4 regions of the Pseudomonas sp. TE6288 genome follow, and region 2 is predicted to be linked to each of the others. Evidence: riboswitches for the same ligand, from Rfam matches in the RefSeq annotation. Region 2 holds a riboswitch; each other region holds the start of a gene.
What was found. Region 2 has a riboswitch for cobalamin ahead of cobW (cobalamin biosynthesis protein CobW). Riboswitches for the same ligand answer to the same signal wherever they lie in the genome.

Region 1 (2,193 bases), on a different contig from region 2:
TGACCGAGGCCGGGTTTTCGCGGGCGCTGAGGTTGAGCCGCGAGCCGCTTTCGATAGGCCGGTCGAGGTCCAGGGTGGTGGCTTCTTTGGTGGCGGCGGTGGCCGTGACGTTGCTGGCGGGCAGGGTCAGGGTGTCATCCTGCGCCCAGGCGCAGGTTGCGCTGCCAACGAGCAGCGCCAAAGTGGTCATGCGGAACATGCAAGGCTTCCTGGCTGAAATCGGTGGGCGCACGCCCGCTGCCGATCAGGCGGCACTCGGGCGTGGCGATGTCAGAACGCGAGAAGCGAAGCGGGGGAGGCGCGGGGATTGACCAGGGGCCAGCGCTGCTTGGGCAGGGTCGGCGCGGGTTGTCTGGGTAAGGGTTTGCTCGACTCCCCGGCGAGCAGGGCCAGCAGGCCGAAGAACACCGCCAGCAGGGTGGCGCTGAACAGGCTGGCGATCACGCAGTCGCCGCCGGCGGGCAGCACCGGGTCGGTGATGTCCTGGTCGCCCTTGAACACGCCGCTGCTGTCGGCCGCGCACCAGGCGGCGTCATCCAGGCCGGCCAGGCGAAAGCCTGCCATCTGTCCATGGCCCATGGCGCACAGCAACGAGCCGAACAGGATGCTGAAATACAGCACCCAGGCGACTTGCGATCGTGTGTGGCGGGCCAGCTTCATCGGCAAAGCTCGAAGGGAATGGGAATGGGTTAGGCGTGCGGATTCTACAACTTTTGACACATCTGACTAGAGTGTTCCGGCGATAAAAAACATTCGAAACGATTCGCTCGCCTCGCTTGACGCCCATTGGCCCCAGGTGTTCAGATGCCGACCGATTTCAGGTGCCCCATGCCGTCGCGCACGGGGTGAAACGGGAAACCGGTACGCGCTTCGCGCCAGTCCGGTGCTGCCCCCGCAACGGTATGCAAGTGATGCCTTCGACAGACCACTGTGGCCCGCGCGTCATGGGAAGGTGAAGACATCTAGGCTTTGCACGGAAAGTGCCTGCGCGACGATCATGCTGCGTTGAAAACAGGCTGGTGCGCCAGCCCGGTCGGAATGCTCATTGACAACCAGTCAAGTCGGGCGCGACCCCGGCCGTTCCTCGCCTGTTTTCGCCTTGCCTGATCGCCGCTCGGCGACTTTCCGTACGAACCCTTGTCTTGCGAGCCCGGAGACCGGCCTGGAATGTTGTAGGCAAACTCCTGCGGTGGGCGGGCATGGGCCGGTATTGGCGTGTGCGCGATCCGTGCTCCTGCGTGCTTCTGCGAAAGTCACTTTCGAGAAGAGCATGATTGCTGTGATTCACTCCCGACGTCGTTTCCCCAAGGCCCGGACCTTGTTCCTGGGCTGCCTGGCCAGCCCCCTGGCACTGGCCGAAAACACCCCCCTGATCCTCGACCAGCAGATCGTCGCCGCGCCGTCGGTGGAGTCGACCACGGTCGCCGCCATGGCCCAGTACGGCAGCAAGGTTGAGATCGTCAGCCGCGAGCAGATCGAGCGCGCCGGCCCCGGCGCCGACATCACCCGGGTGATGCAGATGTTCATCCCCGGCTTCTACGTCGCGCCGAAGAACGGCCCGTTCGACTACGGCACCTACTCGCTGCTCGGCGGGCGCAACGACGACACCCTGATCCTGCTCGACGGTGTACGCCTGAACAACCGCCTGTACGGCGGCCTGTACCTGGACACCCTGCCGGCCAACGCGGTGGAGCGCATCGAGGTGCTCAAGGGCGGCCAGAGCCTGTTGTTCGGCACCCAGGCCGTGGCGGGGGTGATCAATATCGTCACCCGCAGCCCGCAACGCCGTCAGGCTTCAGGTGAGGTCAACCTGGGCCTGGACAGCTTCGCCGGCAGCAGCAAGGACGCCCGCGTCGAGCGGATCTTCAGCAATGGCTTCGGCGACCTGGGCCTGCTGGCCTATGTCAGTCACAACGTCTCCGACGGTTACCAGCCGTTTCGCAACCGCGACTACAGCGGCAACGTCAGCGACAAGAAGCGCGGCTACGAGGTGACCACCTTCGGCGGCAAGGCGATCCAGGCCTTCGGCGACGATGCGCGGCTGGAGCTGTTCTACCAGTACACCGACGCCAACCTCGATTTCGCCCGACCGGTGAACAATTACAAGACCACCAATGACCGCGTGCAGCAGATCGCCACGGCCACCTTCGAACAGCGCATCAGCGAACGCCTGAGCTACTTCGTCAAGGGCCA
Region 2 (2,193 bases):
GTCGAAGGCGTCGTGGTCATGGTCGTCATGGTCATCGCCGTCGTGATGGCTGTCGTGGTGGGTGCGGCGGCCGTCGATATGCGCCTCGGACTCGGCGCCCACGCCCAGCAGCACCTCCAGTGGCAGGCGGCCGCTGCTGGCCTCGATCACCTTGACCGCCGGCGGCAGTTCCTCGGCCACTTCGGCACGGACCTTGGCCAGGCCCTCGGCATCGATCAGGTCGGCCTTGTTCAGTACCACCAGGTCGGCGCTGGCCAGTTGGTCGGCGAACAGTTCGTGCAGCGGCGACTCATGGTCGAGATTAGGGTCGAGCTTGCGCTGGGCATCGACCTGGTCCGGGTAGGCGGCAAAGGTACCGGCGGCCACGGCCGGGCTGTCGACCACGGTGATCACCGCGTCGACCGTGCAGGCGTTGCGGATTTCCGGCCACTGGAAGGCCTGTACCAGCGGCTTGGGCAAGGCCAGGCCGCTGGTTTCGATAAGGATATGGTCGAGGTCGCCGCGGCGCGCCACCAGCTCGCGCATCACCGGGAAGAACTCCTCCTGCACGGTGCAGCACAGGCAGCCATTGGCCAACTCGTAGACGCGGCCATTGGCCTCTTCCTCGGAGCAGCCGATGCTGCATTGCTTGAGGATCTCGCCATCGATGCCCAGCTCGCCGAACTCGTTGACGATCACCGCGATGCGGCGGCCCTGGGCGTTGTCGAGCATATGGCGCAGCAAGGTGGTCTTGCCCGAGCCGAGGAAGCCGGTAACGATGGTGACGGGGAGCTTGGCCAGTGTTTTCATGTCGCGATGCCCTTGGCAGCAATGGCGCGGGCATGCAGGACGACAGCCACGGCCCGTGTCGGCCTGGCTGTTTCGCCACCGGATCACCCCGCCCGGTTGAAAGTCGAAAACGTTGCGAGGCAGGTCTCCTGGCTTGCACCGCCGGCCATCAAAGCCGGTGGGATGGCGCCTTCCCGCGCGTGCGCAGTGGCTGTGCCGAACCCTTCAGTGCCTACAGTTGCGGGGGCAGCCGCGGCTTGTACCGCGTTCCCGTCTTAGCCCGGGCCAGCGCCCGGGAACCTCGAACCGGCAAGGCTACGCAGTGCCTGCCTGGCGGTCAACCGCCGCGGCGATTGACGCAGGCCCGGCCCCGTGATTTGCTAGCGCATTGCGTTCAGGTGCCCCCAACGGGGGTGAAACGGGAAACCGGTGCGTCGCGCCTCCTTGAAGAGGGCGACAAGGCCGGTGCTGCCCCCGCAACGGTAAGCGAGAGAAGCGTCCAGACCACTGTGCCCATCGTGCGGCATGGGAAGGTGGCGCTTGATCGATGGAGCCCCGCTCCACCTCGCCAGCCCGGAGACCGGCCTGACATGCTTGCAGAACACCCCGCGGTGGGCGGGCGCTGTCGTATCACCTGGGCCAGCCGTGCCCGGGGGCGTCGCGCCTGCCCGTTGCCACAACAAAAGCAGCAGAGGAACGCGTCATGCCCATCACCCACGCCAAACCCAGTATCGCCACCCCCGTCAGTCTCAGCCAGCGCCTGATCGTCGCGGTCGGCGCCAGCCTGCTGGGCCTGTGCCTGGTGTACTTCGCCGGTTTCTCGCACATCGAGGCGGTGCACAACGCCGCCCACGACACCCGCCACAGCGCCGCCTTCCCTTGCCACTGAGTACACCCGCATGATCACGCGCATCGCCCGTACCGCGGGTTTCAGCGGCCTGCTCGCCGCCCTGCTGCTGACCCTCCTGCAAAGCTTCTGGGTCGCCCCGTTGATTCTCCAGGCGGAAACCTATGAAACCGCCGCCCCCGCCGCTGAACATCATGAACATGGCGAGGCCGCCGCGCCTCATGAGCACAGCGCCGAGGCCTGGGCACCCGAAGATGGCTGGCAGCGTATCCTGTCCACCACCGGCGGCAACCTGGTGGTCGCCGTCGGCTTCGCCCTGATCCTCGCCGCCCTGTACAGCCTGCGCGCCCCAGGCCGGGTGGCCACTGGTGCGCTTTGGGGCCTGGCGGGCTTCGCCGTGTTCTGCCTGGCGCCGACCCTGGGCCTGCCACCGGAACTGCCTGGCACCGCCGCCGCCGACCTTGGCCAGCGCCAGACCTGGTGGATCGGCACCGCCGCCGCCACCGCCGCCGGCCTCGCGCTACTGGTGTTCGCCCAGCACTGGCTGTTCAAGGTGCTCGGCGTCGCCCTGCTGGTGA
Region 3 (2,193 bases), on a different contig from region 2:
CTGGTCAACTTCGCCTGGACCTTCCAGTTGCCTCCGAGCGTGATCTACCTGCAGGTGATCTGGGCCATCGGCCTGAGCATGCTCGCCCTGTCACTGCTGGTGTGGCTGCCGCGCCCGGCGCTGCTCGCCCTCGGCGCGCTGATCGTCGCCGGTCACAACCTGCTCGATGGCCTGCACTTCGGGCCGAAATCGGCGCTGCATGTGCCATGGGCGATCCTGCATGAGCGCAGTTGGCTGGAGGTAGGCGAACATCTGCGCCTGCGCACGTCCTACCCGCTGTTGCCGTGGATCGGCGTGATCGCCCTGGGTTATGGGCTCGGGCCGTGGTTTGCCCGGGGCAGCGACGCCGGCAAGCGCCAGCAGCGTCTGCTATGGGCCGGCGCGGGCCTGCTGCTTGGGTTCGTCGCGCTGCGCCTGCTCAATGGCTACGGCGAAGCCCCCTGGAGCCTCTACGCCCGCGTCGGGCAGACGCTGATGAGCTTCTTCAATATCACCAAATACCCACCGTCGCTGCTGTTCCTGGCCCTGACCCTTGGCGTCGGCCTGCTCCTGCTGCGCGGCTTCGAGCGTGCCGGCGACGCCCGCTGGATCGGCCCGCTTGCGGTGTTTGGCGCAGCGCCGATGTTCTTCTACCTGCTGCACCTGTATGCGCTCAAGCTGCTGTACGTGGCCTGCGTGGCACTGTTTGGCCTGAACCAGGGCCGCTATTTCGGTTTCGATGGCATCGGGGCGGTATGGCTGACCGCCGTGCTGCTGCCACTTGTCCTGTACCTGCCGGTGCGCTGGTTCGCCCGGCTGAAAGCGCGACGGCGCGATATCGCCTGGCTCAAGTACCTGTAAAAGCGTTTTCACCCGACAGCCCGATGGTCTACCATGCCGCCCGCCGGTTTCCACACGGAATCAAAAGGGAATCCCGGGCTCGCCACTGGCGATCCAAAGGGAACTGCCCCCGCAACTGTAGGTGCCGAGCCTGCGCCATCGATGCCACTGGGTCTGCCGACCCGGGAAGGCTGGCGCCGGCCTGGACGCACCAGTCAGGAGACCTGCCGGCACGCATTCACCAACCGGCGGGGTGTCCGGGATGGTCATCCGCCCTGGCCGCGTGCTTGCGCAGGCTGCCGGGCGATGCCTGTCCGTGGGCCATTCCGTGCACCACCCAGGAGATCGCCCCACCATGCCGCACCGCCTCGCCGCCCTCCTCGCCGGCCTGTCCCTGTCGGGCCTGGCCCACGCCAGCGCCACCCAGTACCCGCTGACCGTCGACAACTGCGGCATGCCGCAGACCTTCACCCAGGCCCCGCAACGGGCGGTGACCGTCGGCCAGGCCGGCACCGAGCTGCTCTATGCCCTGGGCCTCGGTGAGCGGCTGGCGGGCACCTCGCTGTGGTTCAACAACGTGCTGCCGGAATTCAAGACGCAGAACGACAAGGTCCCGCGTCTGGCCGACAACGAACCGAGCTTCGAGGCGGTGGTCGGCAAACGTCCGCAACTGGTGACGGCGCAGTTCGAGTGGATGATCGGCGCCCAGGGCGCGGTCGGCACCCGCGAGCAGTTCCAGGAGCTGGGCATCCCCACCTACCTGCTGCCCTCGGACTGCGAGGGCAAGGACAACCTGGTGGGCGCCGACGGCACCCGCCTGCAGCCGTTCAAGGTGCAGAGCATCTACAAGAGCGTCAGCCAGCTGGCCGAGATCTTCGACGTGCAGGAACGTGGCGCGCGCCTGAATGCCGAGCTCCAGGGCCAGCTGGAACAGGCCAGGCAGCGCCTGGCCGGCCAGGACCTGGCGCACACCAGCGCGCTGTTCTGGTTTTCCAGCGCCGACCTCAAGACCGACCCCTATGTCGCCGGCCGCCAGGGCGTGGCCGACTACATGCTGCAGACCCTCGGCGTGCGCAACGTGGTCGAATCCAGCGAAGAATGGCCTACCGTGGGCTGGGAGACCCTGGCCAGGGCCAACCCCACCTGGCTGATCGTCGCGCGCATGGACCGCCGTCGCTACCCGGCCGACGATTACCAGAAAAAACTCGACTTCCTGCGCAGCGACCCGGTCACGCGCAATATGGACGCGGTCAAGCACGGCCGCATCATCGTCCTCGATGCCGACGCCATGCAGGCCGGCATACGCCTGTTCCGCGGCCTGGACGTGCTGTCCAGCGCCTTCGCCAGCGGTAAAGCACCCCAGCCATGAGCCGC
Region 4 (2,193 bases), on a different contig from region 2:
GGTGACGAACAACGCCCCGGCCTTGAGCTGGCTGGCGTAGGCGATCGCCTTGGCCTGGATGGCGCTTTCCTGCAGCGCCGACGCCAGGTCGAGACGGGCAATGCGTGGCCAGCGCTGGCTGGTGTGCAGGTGGATCGATTCCTCGGCGCTGCTGATGGCCAGGTCGCCACGGGCTTCGCGTTCGCCTTCGTCGCGCTGCTTCTTGCTCGTGTACTGCTGCAGCGCCACCAGCTCGGCCTGCCAGGCGGCGGCTGCGAGCAGCCCGGCATTGGCGGCTGCACCGTGCCAGTAAGGGGCTTCGTTGTCGCCCTGGAACTGGTTGAAGCGGTCGATGCAGTCGACCCAGCGTTCCAGGGCCGAGCGTAGGAATTCCAGGCGCGGGTTATTGATGATCAGGCCTTGCATGCTGCGCTCCTTGTATTTGTGATCGAGGTCAGCCGAAATGGTGGCTATGTGATATCACTGCTTTCAGTGTGGCACAAGCTGGCGGATCGGCCATTGATCCAGGCCAGATCGGTCCTCGTTCGATTGACGCTCCCGGTGCAACCCTCTAACCTTCGCGGCGTGTTTCAGGTGCCCGGCGAACCGAGGTTCGGCAGGGTGAAACTGGGAAGCCGGTGGGCGCCAGCAGGCGCGAATCCGGCGCTGCCCCCGCAACGGTAGGTGAGTAGAAGGCGGCGCATGGCCACTGGGTACAGGTATCCGGGAAGGCGCGTCGTCCGGGCATGGCCCGCTCACGAGCCCGGAGACCGGCCTGTCACTGCCAACGGCATCACGGAGGGTGATGTGCGGTGCGATGTGGCCTGGGGCCACGGCCCCTGCGCGTTCTCCGTCTGCCCGCCTTTTCCCTGTCGCCAACCGGCGACAGCCTGCGGAGACCCCTGATGAGCGAATCCACCGAACGCGACGAACGTCACCTGGCGCGCATGCTGCGCAAGAAGGCGATCATCGACGAGCGCATCGCCAATTCCCCCAACGAATGCGGCCTGCTGCTGGTACTGACCGGCAATGGCAAGGGCAAGAGCAGCTCGGCTTTCGGCATGCTCGCCCGGGCCCTGGGCCATGGCATGCAGTGCGGCGTGGTGCAGTTCATCAAGGGCCGCAACAGCACCGGTGAAGAGCTGTTCTTCCGCCGCTTCCCCGAGCAGGTGCGCTATCACGTGATGGGCGAGGGCTTCACCTGGGAGACCCAGGACCGCCAGCGCGACATCGCCGCTGCCGAAGCGGCCTGGGCGGTATCGCGCCAGTTGCTGCAGGATCCGTCGATCCAGTTCGTGGTGCTCGATGAGCTGAACATCGCCCTCAAGCATGGCTACCTCGACCTCGACCAGGTGCTATCGGACATCCAGGCCCGCCCACCGATGCAGCATGTGATCGTCACCGGCCGCGCGGCCAAGCCCGAAATGATCGAACTGGCCGACACCGTCACCGAGATGGGCATGCTCAAGCACGCCTTCCAGGCCGGTATCCGCGCACAGAAGGGCGTCGAGCTGTGAGTGACTCGCGCCAATGCCCTGCCGTGCTGATCGCTGCCCCGGCCTCGGGCCAGGGCAAGACCACGGTCACCGCCGCCCTGGCCCGCCTGCACCGCAACCTCGGGCGCAAGGTGCGGGTGTTCAAGTGCGGGCCTGACTTTCTCGACCCGATGATCCTCGAGCGCGCCAGCGGTGCGCCGGTCTACCAGCTGGACTTGTGGATGATCGGTGCCGAGGAGAGTCGTCGCCTGCTGTGGGAAGCAGCGGGCGAGGCCGACCTGATCCTGATCGAAGGCGTGATGGGGCTGTTCGACGGCACGCCGTCGAGCGCCGACCTGGCCCGCCATTTCGGCGTGCCGGTGCTGGCGGTGATCGATGGCACGGCCATGGCCCAGACCTTCGGCGCCCTGGCCCTGGGCCTGGCGCGCTACCAGCCCGACCTGCCGTTCGCCGGAGTGCTGGCCAACCGGGTTGGCAGCCTGCGCCATGCGCAGTTGCTCGAAGGCAGTCTCACCGAAGGCCTGCGCTGGTACGGCGGCTTGTCCCGCGAGCGTGGCATCGAGCTGCCCAGCCGCCACCTGGGCCTGGTCCAGGCCAGTGAACTCAACGACCTGGACGCGCGCCTGGATGCCGCCGCCGAAGCGCTCGGTGCCAGCTGCGATGCCGCATTGCCGCCACCGGTCGGTTTTGCCCGGCCTGAGCCGCTGGGCGTAACCAC

Region 1: another riboswitch for cobalamin. It lies ahead of ACVWY1_RS01670 (TonB-dependent receptor plug domain-containing protein); the one in region 2 lies ahead of cobW (cobalamin biosynthesis protein CobW).
Region 3: another riboswitch for cobalamin. It lies ahead of ACVWY1_RS12780 (ABC transporter substrate-binding protein); the one in region 2 lies ahead of cobW (cobalamin biosynthesis protein CobW).
Region 4: another riboswitch for cobalamin. It lies ahead of cobO (cob(I)yrinic acid a,c-diamide adenosyltransferase); the one in region 2 lies ahead of cobW (cobalamin biosynthesis protein CobW).

Annotation. Positions count from the first base shown of each region.
Region 1 covers NZ_JBSSEW010000001.1:376,253-378,445, reverse strand. The annotation lists gene ACVWY1_RS01680 (TonB-dependent receptor) at 1-199, opposite strand, end outside; gene ACVWY1_RS01675 (DUF2946 family protein) at 271-660, opposite strand; cobalamin riboswitch at 803-1,180, shown strand; gene ACVWY1_RS01670 (TonB-dependent receptor plug domain-containing protein) at 1,271-2,193, shown strand, end outside.
Region 2 covers NZ_JBSSEW010000017.1:102,246-104,438, reverse strand. The annotation lists gene cobW (cobalamin biosynthesis protein CobW) at 1-789, opposite strand, end outside; cobalamin riboswitch at 891-1,087, opposite strand; cobalamin riboswitch at 1,149-1,371, shown strand; gene ACVWY1_RS19090 (CbtB domain-containing protein) at 1,472-1,657, shown strand; gene ACVWY1_RS19085 (CbtA family protein) at 1,668-2,193, shown strand, end outside.
Region 3 covers NZ_JBSSEW010000010.1:229,667-231,859, reverse strand. The annotation lists gene ACVWY1_RS12785 (DUF1624 domain-containing protein) at 1-840, shown strand, start outside; cobalamin riboswitch at 868-1,065, shown strand; gene ACVWY1_RS12780 (ABC transporter substrate-binding protein) at 1,175-2,188, shown strand; gene ACVWY1_RS12775 (FecCD family ABC transporter permease) at 2,185-2,193, shown strand, end outside.
Region 4 covers NZ_JBSSEW010000019.1:104,281-106,473, reverse strand. The annotation lists gene ACVWY1_RS20395 (hypothetical protein) at 1-405, opposite strand, end outside; cobalamin riboswitch at 555-772, shown strand; gene cobO (cob(I)yrinic acid a,c-diamide adenosyltransferase) at 885-1,496, shown strand; gene ACVWY1_RS20385 (cobyrinate a,c-diamide synthase) at 1,493-2,193, shown strand, end outside.